DNA from 2 places in the Lysinibacillus sp. JNUCC-52 genome. Region 1 is predicted to be linked to the other one. Evidence: riboswitches for the same ligand, from Rfam matches in the RefSeq annotation. Region 1 holds a riboswitch; the other holds the start of a gene.
The links. A riboswitch is a leader RNA that binds a small molecule or an ion and turns the genes downstream of it on or off. The one in region 1 is predicted to bind cobalamin.

Region 1 (7,781 bases):
CCCGTTTCTTTCCTTTTAATGGAGCTGGCTCATTTTCACTGTATGGTAAATCGTCTTCAACAATTGGCTCATTCAAAGGAAGTCCGTCTTCATCTTCAGGAAGATGAACAATTTCTCCTTTTAACGTGTAAGGAATAATAGATTCATTAATGGACGATTTTTCCTCATTATCAATACCGCCGCTAAGGAGAATATCGATTGAGATTACGCCACTGTTGTCATTGGAAACGCTTAATACATACTCTTCCTCAGGGATTGCATCAAATACGATACTTGCATTTTCACCTTTTTCGGAGCTGAAATATGCTTGTATTGGGTAGGGGGCAATTTCATTTTCTTCAACATCTACTTGTTCTGTTGGGATGCTATCCAACTCACTTTTTAGATAGATTTCCATTGATGCTGTAACACCTGGTATACCTGATAAATCAAATTTTAATGTAGATGGTTCAGTTACTGAAAAAGTAAAGTAATCTTTGTCGATTTGTTGATCCTCTGAAAGTAATGTATAATTTTCCCCCGCTGTACTAAATGGGAACTGTTGAATATTATATGGACTGTCTATTGCTAATGAATCGATAGGTAATTCCTTCGTCGTTTCAGCTGTGAAAATGAAGTTAGATGCACCTTTTAGGCTATAGCTTCCATTATAATCTTTGACGCCAATAAGAAGCGTTCCTGCTTGTTCTGCTTTATAAAGGTAGCCTTCTTGTTTTCCTGCGCGAACATCATTTACATTAATCGTTTCTGACTCATCTTTTTGACCTGCAGGGTAGAAGTATAGGTCAAATGCATAGTCAAAGTAGCTAGCTCCTTTTAATGACAGTTGTGCATATTCACCTGCATCTAATTCAATTTTATACCATTTCTTTTCATCAGGTAGCTTGAACTCGCCTTTTTCGGTATTTTTACTATTTTTATTTAGCACTTTGGCATTGTTTAGGCGCTCTTCGTTTGTTTCAGAATAGCGCTTCGGTAGGTTGTTTAAATCGAAGTGTAATGCTTTAAATGGGTCAACGAGGCCATGTCCATAGGTGAGATCGTAGCCTCTTTCACCTAAATCCTTTGCGGTCATTTCGAGTATTGCCTCTATTTCATGAGGCTTTAAAGTAGGATATTTTGATTTTAGTAGAGCAGCTACACCCGCCACAACAGGAGATGCCATTGAAGTCCCGCTAAATGTTGTGAATGAGGATCCCTTTTTTCCATCATAAACGGTACTATAAATTTCTTCTCCTGGCGCAACGATGTCCACTGATGGTCCATAGTTTGAATAGCTTGATAATTTATTGTGTTTATTTGTAGAACCAACGCTAATGACACCTTCGAAAGAAGCGGGGAAGGAGTAATAATCTGTTGAATCATTCCCTGCAGCAGCTACAATTGTAATGCCTTTATCGATTGCTTTTTGTACGGCTTCCTGCATAAGAGGGGACTCGCCGTAGCCACCGAGACTCATATTAATAACGTCGGCATTTTGTTCAATGGCGTGCAGTATCCCTTGTGCTATAACGAAATCATTTGCACTTTGTTTGCCGTTAAAGACATCGATTGGAAGAATCTTTGCTGCTGGGAAAACACCGTATCCACCAAACCCGTTATCTTTAGTAGCTGCAATAATGCCTGCTACATGCGTCCCGTGGGGGTCAGAAAAGGTAGTATTGGCAGGTGTTGCAGCATTATATGGTGGAAGTATTTGAGACTTCAAATCTGGATGTTTATAATCTACACCAGAATCGATAACTGCCACTTTAACCTCATGATTTCCTGCTAATGATAAAGCTCTATCAATTTGCAGTAAGTCTAAATGATACATATCTTTTTTCTTTGGATCTACAATCGTATTAAAGGAATAATACTTGTAGCTTGGAGATACACTTTTAACTCCGTTTTGCTTGCCATAATACGAAAAAGCCTCTTCTAATGTTACACCTTTTTGAAGTTGGACTACTTCGTAGCCTAATGCAGGAATCGATCGAATTACTTTTGAACCAATTTTACTATGTACGGTCTTAGCAAGGCCCGAATGTTTAACGATAATCGTATCGGGACTAATCCATTCGTTTCCTCCATTTTGATAGTTGAACTGCTTTAAAGCTTGCTTTTTTTTGCTAGCGAGCATACTTGTCACCAATTCTGGGTTCTGTGGTGCTTCAGCAAAGGCAGAAGCAGCAGGAACCATTAGTGCAGAACATGCTACGACAGCGATTGATTTCATCACCCAGTTTTTCAATTGTTTTCCCTCCTTGAGTAAAATATGACATTTCACTATTTATAACGGATGGATAAAAGAAAAGTTTCATCATTCCTCAACAAATTTTTATAAAATTGTTTGTAAATTGTTTGAGTGCCTGTCACCCAAATGCTCAATTAGATTTTGTAAGTCTTCTTTTGAACGAGGCATCTGTATATTCTTATCAAAAAGATTTTTATTTTGCAGGGCGAGAGTTATGTCAAAAACCCAAGGTCGTTCAAGATGCGCTAGTTCAAGCAACTTCTCCTGATAGAACAATTCAACAGGATCCCCATTATAAATAACTTTACCTTCCTCCATCACAATTATTTGATCTGCCCATTCATAAGCCAAAGCAATATCATGGGTCGCCAATAAAAATGTTCGTTGCCCATTTTCTAATTTAGCTAAATAATGTAAAAGCTTTGCAGCATAATAATTGTCTAGTCCAGCAGTTGGTTCATCTAATAATAAAACAGACGGTTCCATTGCGAGCACACCTGCCATCGCCACACGTTTTTTCTGTCCGACACTTAAAAAATGAATCGGTTTCTCTAGTAATGATTCGACCTCTGTTTGTGCGACAGCCCAGGCGATTTTTTCCTCGATTTTTTCTTGTGACCAGCCAAGATTTAATGGACCGAAAGCGATGTCTTGCTTTACGGTACCTGAAAAAAGTTGATTGTCAGCATCTTGAAATACGATGCCTACTTGTTGGCGTAATGCTGATAATGCTTTTCTTGAATAGCTAAGTGCTTCGTTGCAAAAGGTAATATTGCCAGCGGTCGGTTTTAAAATCCCATTTAGATGCTGAAATAATGTTGATTTACCAGCACCATTATGACCGAGTATGGCGATTTTTTTCCCCTTTGGAATTTGTAATGTAATATCTGTTAGTGCTTCAGTACCGTCTGCATAGGCATACGATAACTGTTGAAGCTCAAAATAAAGTTCAGTCATGAGAAAAAACCTCCATATAAGATGAGGAATAAAAAAATAATAACCATTCCAAACCAATTTTTCTTGCTGTATCGTACACTATCTTGCCAATAGACCGATTCGCCACCACGTGCCTGCATCGCATTATTAAGTTCGCGACTACGTTGAAACATTTCGGCAAACAATGCTGCAATGAGCATGGAAATCGACCTAAGCCATTGCATAGGTGATTGATAGCCAAGGCGTGATTGTTGCGCAAGATGGATTTTTTGCATGCTATTTAAAAAAATAAAAATAAATCGATACGTAAGCTCTACTAACTCTACAAATAAAACAGGTAGATGCCATTGTCGTAATACGTGGCAAATAGATTGGACCGATGTTGTTAATATTAAAAAGTACAAACAACTAATGCTACCTAGTACACTGAACAATAACTGCTGTGCTGTAATCAAACTTGCATTACCGATGAAAATGGTCCAATGACTAAGTGAAAATGCAAAGCGATGTGCTGGTAGTATACTTGAATTTGGTGCAATTGAAATCAAAATAGATACTAAACTAGATAGTAGAAAAAAACCTGGTAACAATAGTAATTTTACATAATATGAAAAGGGAATTTTTGCGTATAAAATGATAAAAGCACTCATTACAATAAATGTAATGAGTGAAATAAGTTCATCTTTCACGATAAGCGATAATAGCAGTAACCCTAAGGAAAACGTCATTTTTTCTAACGGATGAACAGTCGCTAGTTTATTCATATAAGCATATTTATCAATGAGTAACATTGTTTAACCTTCCTTATGCTTGCCGCGCATATAGCCTACAAAATAGCCGATAAAGCCAGCACCAATCGCAGCCTGTAATACGAATAATAAGCTTTCAATTTCACCGCTTGGTGGCTCCCATAAGCTTTCAAACCATGGTTCATACTCTGCATTAATTTCACCGATTGCAGCTTCTGCTTCTCCGTCAGCACCACCAAATTCTGCACCCTTTTGTACGAAAAGGGGGATGATTGCTAAAAGTACAACGACAGCTAGTAGCAGTAAATTTTTCTTCATCCTAATGTGCCTCCTTTGCTGAGAAAACACGAAGAGCCTTTAATTCGCTCACATTGTATTTTTTTAGGAAATTCATGACGATAACAGTTAAAATTCCTTCACTAATTGCGAGAGGAATTTGTGTTAAAGCAAAAATCCCTGCAAATTTTGTGAATGAAGCCATAAAGCCTCCTACTTCAGAAGGGAAAGCTAGTGCTAATTGAACTGAAGTGACAACGTAAGTACCTAAGTCCCCAAGCATCGCGGCAAAAAAGACAGCGATAGAAAATGAAAGACCAATTTTTTGAGAACCTTTAAAGACATAATACGCAATAATTGGACCTACAATCGCCATTGAGAAAGCATTCGCACCTAAAGTAGTAATACCACCATGCGCTAAAAGTAAAGATTGAAATAATAAAACGATTGTTCCGATTACGCTCATTGCTAATGGCCCGAAAAGAACCGTACCAAGACCAACACCAGTAGGATGTGAGCAGCTTCCTGTTACTGATGGGATTTTCAGTGCTGATAAAACGAATGCAAACGCACCTGATAAGCCTAATATCATTTTTGTTTCAGGATTTTCATCAATTGTTTTACGAATAGAACGCAATCCTAAAATAATAAATGGAATCGAAACGACCCACCAAAAAATCGCCCATTCAATCGGCAAAAACCCTTCCATGATATGCATGGCAAACGCTCGATTTGGTACTAGTAAAAAAGCTAGTAAGAAATAACTAAGTTTCCAAAATGAAAATTTCAAAACCATTCCTCCTTCACAGTCATTTTCGAATGTAGGATGCGCAATAAAAAAAGCACTTCTCCGTCTAGGAAAAAGTGCATAGCTGAAAAAGCAAATACTAATGGTCATTTGCTAAGCCGCACACCTATCCTCGTAGGTTGAAACGATCACGATTTTTTCGGCAGGTCTCCTGGCTTAAGATCAACATTTTATAGGCCTTCCCGTCCTTTGGACAGTGACATTTTCTATAAAATTCCCTCATACAGTGGCGGGACCGCGCCGGACTTAAACCGGCTTCCCTTTTAAGCGAAATGTATACACTTCGCACCGAAAAAAGATGAAATTGTGAGTTTTCACGAAGAAGTGTAACATGTTTTTCCAATCATAAGCTATTCTTTTTTTGTAAAAAGATTTTTTAATAGAATTACATTCTAGAAAATTCAGATAAATGTAAGAGAGAATCAATCAATTTTAACGGAATATTTGTTGAAATTTTATTAAAAATCTAATAAATAAAAAAGAAATGTTGAAAAGAGTAAAAATAATAGGCTATGATAGAAACAGTTTTATATTCGTTTTATTAACATTTCATTTCAAAATTTAAATATAAATCCATCATTAAGTGCTCGATAGACTTCGAGATAATAGGGAAATCGGTGTAAATCCGATACAGCCCCCGCTACTGTAATAGCTGATGAAATCGCAATGCCACTGGAAACTTGGGAAGGCGCGAAAGTAAGAGGAAGCTTAAGTCAGGAAACCTGCTTAGTTGATGATATGCAAACTTTTCGGAGGGAGAAGTGAAGCGAGAGCGGATACGTGTATATTCGTTTTTATTTTGGCTTCTATAAAACCTTTACTCTTCGATGTTGAGTAAAGGTTTTTTCTTTTTCCTAAAAGTCAATGAGGGGAGAACAGCAATGACAACTTGGAACTTAGAGGGCATGAAAACACATCTTTTTATTTGTAATGGTAGTAGTTGCATGAAAAAAGAGGCTGAGGAAATTACGTTGGCCATACGAGATGAAATAGAGAAATTAGCACTCGATAAGGAAATACATACAACAAGAACGCGTTGTAATGGCAGATGCAAAGATGCATGTGTTGTAATCGCGTATCCACAGGGAAATTGGTATCGTGTGACAACAGTAGAGCATGGTAGAACGCTTGTAAAAGATTTAAACGATGATTCTTTACATAGTGAGCATGTGTTTACTTTGACAGAAGGTACGTTGCAGCGTACCCCGCAAACAACAGCCATCAAAGGCATCGATAAGGTGAAAGAGGGGTAAAAAATGGCGCAAAAAGGAAAGATTTTTGTTGTAGGCTTTGGACCTGGGGATTTCAAGCATATTACAACCCGTGCTGTAGAGGCATTACAACAAAGTGAATTTATTATCGGTTATAAAACATATGTTGAGCTCATTCAAGATTTAGTAAGTGCAAAGTCGATTGTTAGTACTGGCATGACAGAAGAAGTGTCACGTGCACAAGAAGCAGTTCGTCAAGCCGAGGCTGGAAATATTGTTGCGGTTATTTCGAGTGGTGACTCGGGCGTATATGGAATGGCTGGACTTGTATATGAAGTCCTCATTGAGCTTGGTTGGACGGAAGCAACAGGGATTGAAGTTGAGATTGTGCCAGGAATTTCTGCTATTAATTCTTGTGCAAGTTTGCTAGGCGCACCAATTATGCATGATTCTTGCACGATTAGTTTAAGTGATCATTTAACGCCTTGGAATTTAATTGCAAAGCGTGTGGAAGCTGCGGCGATGGCGGATTTTGTCATTGCTCTATATAACCCTAAAAGTGGCCGCCGTACACGTCAAATTGTAGAAGCGCAACGAATTTTACTAGAATATCGATCACCTGATACGCCTGTAGGACTTGTGAAAAGTGCCTACCGAGATCGTCAGGAAATAACAATGACAACGTTAGCAGAGATGCTCGAGCATGATATCGGCATGTTAACTACAGTAATTATTGGCAATTCATCGACATTTTTCTATGACAATAAAATGATTACACCGCGTGGCTATCAGCGCAAATATACACTTGGAGAAGAAAAACAGCCTTTACGTCCACACCAGCGTTTAAGAGAAGAAAATGAACCGTGGGCAATGAACCAAGAAACAGGTACTGCACGCCAAGACTTTGCGGCAGATCCCAATGCAGGACGGATGAAAAGTAGTATTGCAATAGCACCTGCGCCTGTAACAGTACCAGAAAAATCATCATTGGAAATGGCAGCAACAGCACTTGCCATGGTGAAAGGAACAACTGTCACAAAGACAACAACAAAGTTAGTCCAGCAAAAAATGGAGTCGATTTTTGAACTTGCTGTTAGTCCAGGGGTAGCAAATAAATTTTTCACGCCACAACAAATGATGACGTTAGCTGAAGTTGTGGGAGATGAAGGCACGATGGAATATACACCAGACCATCAAATTCATTTGAAAATTCCGACGACAGAGCCTGAAATGATTACTGAAAAGTTAAGAGCAGTAGGCTTTTTACTTGCACCAATAGGGGATGTGCTGTCATTAAAAGCCTGTGATTTCTGTTATGGAGAGAAGGCGGATTCAATTCCATATGCAGAGGAAATTCAAGATAAGCTTGGTGGATTATCCCTGCCTAAAACTTTAAATATTGGTTTTAATGGCTGTGGCATGGCGTGCTATCGAGCAGTGTTTGACGATATCGGTATCGTCTATCGAAAAAGTAAATTTGATGTTTTTATCGGCGCTAAGCCAGTAGGGCGTACAGCCCATGCGGCACAGCCCGTTGTAGAGGGGCTAGAGCCAGAACAGCTTAT
Region 2 (7,781 bases), 2.3 Mb from region 1:
TATAAGAAAAGACAGGTGCACCAATAAATGCAGTAATAACACCTATCGGTAGCTCACGTGGAATAATGATTGTACGCGCCACTAAATCGCAAATGATAAGTAATGTTGCACCATTTAAAAACGATAGCGGCAGTAAATGACGGTGATCTGAACCCCAAATCATGCGGGTCATATGCGGCACAACTAAACCGACAAAACCAATTGTTCCAGAAACAGCAACTGCCGCCCCAGTAAGCATTGAGCCTCCTACTAAAATTAAATATTTGCTACGCTTTACATTGACCCCTAAATGCTTCGCTCGTTCCTCTCCGTAAAGCAAAACATTTAACTCACGTCTTTGCGTCCACAAAATAACAGAGCCAATGACAACAAATGGGGTAATCATTTGTACATATGGCCATCCACGCATTGACACCGAGCCGAGTAACCAACCTATCACTTGGCGGAGCTCTTCACCTGATAACGCTATCATTAATGAAATAAGCGAGCCTAAAAACGAACTAAATATAACTCCCGTTAAAATTAGTGTCTCCATTTTTAGAGAACGGTCTACTATTCTGGCAAAGCTCATCACAGCTACCATCGTAAGGATTGCCCCGATCATACTGAGCGTTGGCAATACATACAAACCGACGACGGGTAGAGAGATGCCAAAAAACAATGTCATAACAGCGCCAACTGAAGCACCTGAAGATACCCCAAGCGTATATGGGTCTGCTAACGGATTTTTTAACAATCCTTGAAAGGCGGCTCCTGCAATTGCCAATGATGCTCCTACAAGGCCTGCAAGTAATACTCGTGGCAAACGGATTTTCCATAAAATATTGGCAGCAGTTTCATCTGCCGCTTTATTCCAAAGTACTTCTAATGGAATATGAACCGAGCCTATTGATACGCCACACCAGATGCTAACGATAAGTAACGTAATGGCTGTTACATAGGCAAAAGCTGTTTTTCTCACTCGAAAGCCTCAGGATAGATGGCTTTCGCTAACTCTTCAAGCCCATCTGCTAAACGTGGGCCTTGACGACTTGTTATATTTTCATCTACTTGTACAATCGCTTTATTTTTTACAGCTGTAATTGTATCAAAGCCTGCACGTTGTGGAATTTTCGTTAAAATATCGGGCACATAATTATAAGTGACCACGATAACATCTGGATTTTTTGTAATGATTTGTTCCGCATCAATTTTGAACCAGCCATCCGTATCAGCTGCAATATTTTCAGCATGAATCATTTCTAGCATCTCCTGCATAAACGTATCCTTGCCAGGTGTATAAATTTCTGGTTCATCTGACGTTTCTACAAAGACTTTCTTTGGTTGTACATCCTGCAATTTTGCTTCTATTTCCTCAACCTTCACTTTCATATTGGCAATAATTTTTTCTGCCTCTGGTAGCTTACCAGTGGCGCGACCTAATTGCTCAATCGTCGTATATGTCTCATTAAAATCACGAGCGTTTGTTACAACAAATACTTTTACACCCGCTGCTTCCAGCTGATCCTTAGCTCCACCTAAAGAAGCTATACCTGATTCATGCGCAAAAACGATATCTGGCTTTAAAGCTATAATTTGTTCAATATTAAATTCCATACTGCCGACCTTTTCCTTGTCAGCTACCTCTGGTGGATAATCATCATAATCATTTACGCCAACGATTTTATCGTTTAAGCCAAGTCCAAATAAAATTTCTGTGTTACTTGGAATAAGCGAAATGATTCGCTCAGGCGGTGCCTCCAGTACAATTTCTTTGCCAGTAGCATCTGTCATTGTTAGCGGGAATGTTGCTTCCTCAAGCTGATTTGTTCCTTGCTGCTCCTGTTGCTCTGACGCAGTACTGTCGTCTTTCGGTTCTTGTCCACAAGCAACTAAAATGCCCATTGCTAAAAATGCGGATAAACCTAACTTCCAATATTTTTTCATTGTGAAACCTCCTTAGATTGTATGTGCATGTTTCAGCTCTGTTCAGTTGCATGATCGATATTATGTAGGTATTTCATTATTCGAACTCTCACCTTTATTTTCAATTATTATCGTCATTAGCTTTCTAAAACATAAAAAATCCCCTCGTCATCATAACGAGAGGCGGTGCTTGCACAAAAAACCACCATCCTATCCTCGTAGGCTGCAATGTATCGTTCTATAAAGGCAGGTCTCCTGGCTCGTGCTTCAAATGCTTTTTCATGCCTTCCCAAAAAAATTTCAGTGGCATTGATAGAAAAAACTCACACTTACAGTGGCGGGACCGCATCGGAATTACACCGATTTCCCTTTTCACTTTACTTTAGTAAAGAACCTTTATAATATTCAGTTGATTTTATTATACATGAAAATCGAAATAGATAACGATAAAAAAAGAGACCTTAAGTTAGCGTCTCTTTTTTATAATTATTGATTTCCAATGCATGCATGTGCTTTCCGCTTCAAACAATTCCTTTAATTGTTTGCGTGCCTGGCACACCGTAATCTGGATTGCCTGCGTCTTATACTGTGTGCGTTCCCACAGAAGTCTACGTGAATCTTTCTTTGTTCAGCAATTAGAATATTCAGAATTGTTTATGCGCCTGACACACGAACTATTCTCTACACAATATCCGCAAAATATTGAACAGTTTTCATTGGTGCACCGATCTGGCGCAATGCCCATGTATCTTCTAAATAAATATCAGCTAGCTTTTCATACTTGCCGCCAAACTTTGCTGCCCATTCGACTGCCACTACACTTTCGTATAGATGTGCCATTTTTTGGGCTACTCCCTTTGCCTCGTAGGTTTTCGTAGCTTCATCCAACGCGCCAAAAGTTTGCAATGTTGTTTCGATTTTCTTCAGTTGTTCCCTTACGATTTGTACCAATGAACAATTTGTTAACTTCGTCAAGCGCTCCTGCATCACACGAACAAATAATTCGTGGGCCTGAAATTTATCTACTAAGCGAATAAGCTCTAGCGCTAAAATGTTAGCAGTCCCTTCCCACACCGTAAGTACTTGAGCATCTCTAAGTAAACGTGGCGTTACAAAATCCTCGATATAGCCGTTTCCTCCATGCAATTCAATTGCTTCGCTTGCGTAATGCACCGCCTGTTCAGCTGTTTCCTTTTTCATGATGGCGATATTCAAACGATTAAGCATGATGTCCTGCTCACTGCCCTGTCCACTCGTTACCTTGTCATACAACTGAATAAGATCAAAAACAGTAGCCACTTCTACATGGAGCTTGGCCGCATATTTCCCTATTGTATCTTGAATCATTGGAAATTGAATTAAAGGCTGCCCGAACGCATTTCGATTTGATACATAATGCTTCGCCTCTAAATAACCTCGACGCATAATGCCAATAGAAGCTACAGCGTTACAAATTCTAGATAAGTTAAGTGCCTCTAACATATAATAAATTCCTTTATTTTGTTCACCAACGACATACGCTAGTGCACCATCAAATTCCACCTCACCCGATGGCACTGCTCTGACACCAAGCTTATCCTTTAAACGACGAATGCGGAGATGATTAACCGTTCCATCATCTTGACGCCAAGGTACAGCAAATAATGTTAACCCTTTGGAACCTGCTGAAGCTCCCTCGATGCGCGCTAATACCATCGCCACACCACACATCCCTACATTTGATGCAAAGTACTTCTCTCCATACAACCGATAGTGATTACCGTCTTGAACAGCCTCTACAACATTTGCACCGACGTCTGACCCGCCTTGCCGCTCCGTTAAAAATGTTGCTCCCTCATATAGCTCTCGATCTCCTGTTGCACAAACATGTGGTAAAAACCTATTCTTCACCTCATCACTCGCATAATGATCTAGTAAATAGGCGGTTGCCATCGTCAAAGTTACTGGACAATAGAAGCCAGGCTCTGCATGTGACAATAAATAACCTTGCGCAAAGCTGTACACATAATTCCCCTTCTTCCCTAACTGGGGAATTTCCTTGTGCACATAGCCAACAATCCCTGTGTTATATGTCTCTTCAACCGTTTTTTTGTAGCCTTCATTGACCCAAATTTGCGCTATTTCCTCGCCATACGCATTATAACGCTGCAGCCGTGGTTCTCCCTCTCTATCCGTATGCTTCGCTCTTACGTCAATATCATTTGCACAAAGCTCGCCAAAGTCCTCTAACTCCCGTTTAGCATAGTCTAAAAGCTCTTTATCTAGCATCATTTCTAATAGTTTGTGTAATGTCTCATCTTCCGTGAAAAAGTTAGTTGTGCGATTTGCATCTTGCTGTAACACTTTCATCCTTATCTCACCTCTTGTTCCTTCAACGATTGTTTTAATATTTTCCCAGATGCATTTCGTGGTAGCGCTTCCACTCGTTCAAATAATCGTGGAATTTTATATTTTGCTAGATGCTCTTCTAAAAATATTTTAAGTTCGTTTTCATCTATCTCCGCTTTTGTAGCATACACTGCCTTTACGGTTTCCCCCCACTGCGGGTGAGGGACACCGATTACCGCTACCTCAAAAATACCTTCGTAGCTTAAAAGTAAATCCTCGATCTCCTTCGGATAAATATTGACACCGCCCGAAATAATGACATCTTTTTTGCGATCCACAATCCAAACGAAGCCGTTTTCATCTTTACGAGCTAAATCGCCTGTTTTCAGCCATCCATCGATAAACGCTGCCTTTGTTGCTACTTCGTCCCTGTAATAGCCCATCATATTGCCTTCACCGAATAACACAATCTCGCCTACTTCATTCACACCGACATCTTCCCCATTGTCGTTAATAATACGAAGCTCTGTACCAAGTGGTGCACGCTGACCGATGCTTCCCGCTTTCAAATCATGTTCATTTCCAAACATTAAAGACCCACTTGGTCCTGCCTCTGTTAATCCATAAACACATGTCAGATTTTCTGTTTGGAAGGCTTTTTGTATATAGCGAATTTCATTTTGTGATAAAGGTGCACCTCCGTAAACCCACCATTTCATCGAAGATAAATCCGCTGTTTGCAATCTCTTCGTTTCGGCTGTTAATAAATAAGCGACAGGCGCTCCAAAAAAGTGTGTTGTTTTTTCTTGTTCAATCGAATCTAGCAATAAATCTGGTGTGAATGTTGGCGTTAATACAATTGTGGAGCCAACAAGGACGCCTGCCATTAAAAATAAATGTAATGGTGCGGAATGCGTTAACGGCATCATAAGGAGAATGCGACTTGTAGGTTTTACTTCCATTTCTATTGCAATCATTTGGGCTACAGTTAAAATATTTCGATAACTAAAAAGGACACCCTTCGGTTTTCCTGTTGTGCCAGATGTATATAATATTGTGGATGCATCGTCTTCATTTAGCTGACAATCAATTGGTTGTGTACTGGCATGTTGTATTAATGTCTCATATTGAAGCCACCCTGCCTCCACAAGTCCTGTTTTAATTTTTAAAGGCACACTAGGAAGGTGCTCGACGGCAGCAAAAATAGCTTCATGCACTAAAATAGCTTTCGCCTCGGCGTGCTGTGCAACATACTCTACCTCCTGCAATGTAAATTTAGCATTGACAGGAACGACAATTGCACCAATACGTTGAATTGCAAAATAGCTAACGACAAACTCTACAACATTTGGCATAAAAATAATGACTTTATCATCTTGGCGAATGCCCAGGTCTATTAAAGCGTGTCCGAGGCGTGTAGCTTGCTCATCTAAATCACGATAAGTCATTCTTCTTCCATGACAAACAACAGCTTCTTTTTCAGCATACTTTCGGGCATTTCGTGCTAACAAATTTGAACTATTCATCGTGCATCTCTCCCTTTAAAGTTAATAATTTTTCACTAAACATGCCATGTAATTGCAGTAATTCATTTTTCATTTGTGTAAGCTCAGCTATTTTACTATCAATTTCTTGTATTTTTTGGTCGCCATATGCCACAGTACGTTCCAGTTGTTGCATTCCTGAACGATCAAAATCAAAAAGCAATACCATTTCCTTGATTTCTTCTAATGAGAAACCATAACGCTTTCCCCTAAAAATAAGTTTGAGCTTCGCCATTTCTTTTTTTGAGAAGGTCCGTTGATTCGTAGCTGAACGATGAGGACATAGAAGCCCAAGCTCCTCGTAATAGCGAATAGTACGTGTAGACACATTAAATTGCTTTGCTACCTCCTGAATCGTTTTCAAACCAGCTCCTCCTTCACAATTTTCATCAGTATATCATTTACGTTAACGTAAACTTCAACAGAAAAATAGAAATAAACAGAAAATTAAGTACTCAAAGAAGCTTAAAAGTGTCAGGCACGCAAACAATTCAGAATTTTTGAAGTGTCAGGCACGAAACACGTCCACCGACATAAAAAACCCCGACACATGATTGTGTCGGGGTGATAAAAAGTGTATTACATTTTTTCTGGTGCAGATACGCCGATTAGACGTAATGCGTTAGCAATAGTAGTACGTACAGCTGTAATAAGTGCTAAACGCGCTTCTGTTAGCTCTTTATTCGAAGCATCTAATACTTTTTCAGCATTATAGAAGCTATGGAATGCAGCTGCTGTTTCTTGAATATAGTTAGCGATACGGTGCGGTGTACGGTGTTTTGCTGCATCCGCTACAACTTTCGGGAAATCACCAACTTTTTTCAATAAATCAATCTCTTTTTCAGCAGTTAACAGGCTTAAGTTCGCTGTGGAAGCCGCAAAGCCTTGTTCAGTTGCTGAACGTAAAATTGAAGAAATACGCGCATGCGCATATTGCGCATAGTAGACTGGGTTTTCGTTTGATTGGGATACGGCTAAATCAAGGTCAAAGTCCATATGCGAATCACCTGCTGTTTTCACGAAGAAGTAACGCACAGCGTCTAGTCCAACTTCTTCAACAAGCTCACGCATCGTTACAGCATTCCCTGTACGTTTTGACATCTTAAATTTCTCGCCGTTTTTATATAACTGAACCATTTGAATTACTTCTACTTCAAGTGTGTCTCGATCATAACCAAGCGCTTGAATCGCCGCTTTCATACGTGGGATATAACCATGGTGGTCAGCGCCCCAGATGTTAATTAGTTTATCAAAGCCACGAACAATTTTATCTTCATGGTATGCGATATCTGGTGTAAGGTACGTGAAAGAACCGTCATTTTTTATTAATACACGATCTTTATCATCACCAAATGTTGTTGAACGGAACCAAGTAGCGCCCTCTTCCTCAAAAACATGACCATTCGCTTTTAATTTATCTAACGCCACTTCAATTTTTCCGTTTTCATATAATGATGTTTCAGAATACCATACATCAAAATTAACGCGGAAGTTCGCTAAATCTGTTTTCAATTTATCTAATTCTAATGCTAGACCATGTTGACGGAAAAATGCAAAACGCTCTTCATCAGATTTTGATAAAATCGAATCCCCATGCTCACTCGCTAATTTACCTGCAATATCGATAATATCCTGACCGTGATAGCCATCTTCTGGCATATCTGCATCAAGACCTAAAGCTTGCTTATAACGTGCTTCTAGAGAGTAAGCTAAGTTATTAATTTGATTACCTGCATCGTTAATGTAGTATTCACGAGATACTGCATAGCCAGCCATATCTAAAACATTACACAATGAATCCCCTACAGATGCTCCACGTGCATGACCTAGATGAAGGTCGCCAGTTGGATTTGCTGACACAAACTCCACTTGTACTCTTTCACCAGCTCCTGCGTTTGAGCGTCCATAATCTGCACCTTGCTCAAGGACTGCTGTTACAACACCTGCTAAGAAATCTTTACGGACAGTAATATTCATAAAGCCAGGACCTGCGATCTCAATTTT

Region 2: another riboswitch for cobalamin. It lies ahead of JNUCC52_RS11130 (ABC transporter substrate-binding protein); the one in region 1 lies ahead of JNUCC52_RS22795 (energy-coupling factor ABC transporter permease).

Annotation. Positions count from the first base shown of each region.
Region 1 covers NZ_CP065546.1:4,604,246-4,612,026, forward strand. Annotated here, with positions in the region: gene JNUCC52_RS22775 (S8 family peptidase) at 1-2,233, opposite strand, end outside; gene JNUCC52_RS22780 (energy-coupling factor ABC transporter ATP-binding protein) at 2,321-3,193, opposite strand; gene cbiQ (cobalt ECF transporter T component CbiQ) at 3,190-3,963, opposite strand; gene JNUCC52_RS22790 (energy-coupling factor ABC transporter substrate-binding protein) at 3,967-4,239, opposite strand; gene JNUCC52_RS22795 (energy-coupling factor ABC transporter permease) at 4,241-4,987, opposite strand; cobalamin riboswitch at 5,130-5,313, opposite strand; cobalamin riboswitch at 5,570-5,749, shown strand; gene JNUCC52_RS22800 ((2Fe-2S) ferredoxin domain-containing protein) at 5,887-6,258, shown strand; gene cobJ (precorrin-3B C(17)-methyltransferase) at 6,262-7,781, shown strand, end outside.
Region 2 covers NZ_CP065546.1:2,227,472-2,235,252, forward strand. Annotated here, with positions in the region: gene JNUCC52_RS11125 (FecCD family ABC transporter permease) at 1-961, opposite strand, end outside; gene JNUCC52_RS11130 (ABC transporter substrate-binding protein) at 958-1,926, opposite strand; cobalamin riboswitch at 2,134-2,318, opposite strand; gene JNUCC52_RS11135 (acyl-CoA dehydrogenase family protein) at 2,587-4,254, opposite strand; gene JNUCC52_RS11140 (class I adenylate-forming enzyme family protein) at 4,257-5,759, opposite strand; gene JNUCC52_RS11145 (MerR family transcriptional regulator) at 5,752-6,141, opposite strand; gene argS (arginine--tRNA ligase) at 6,357-7,781, opposite strand, start outside.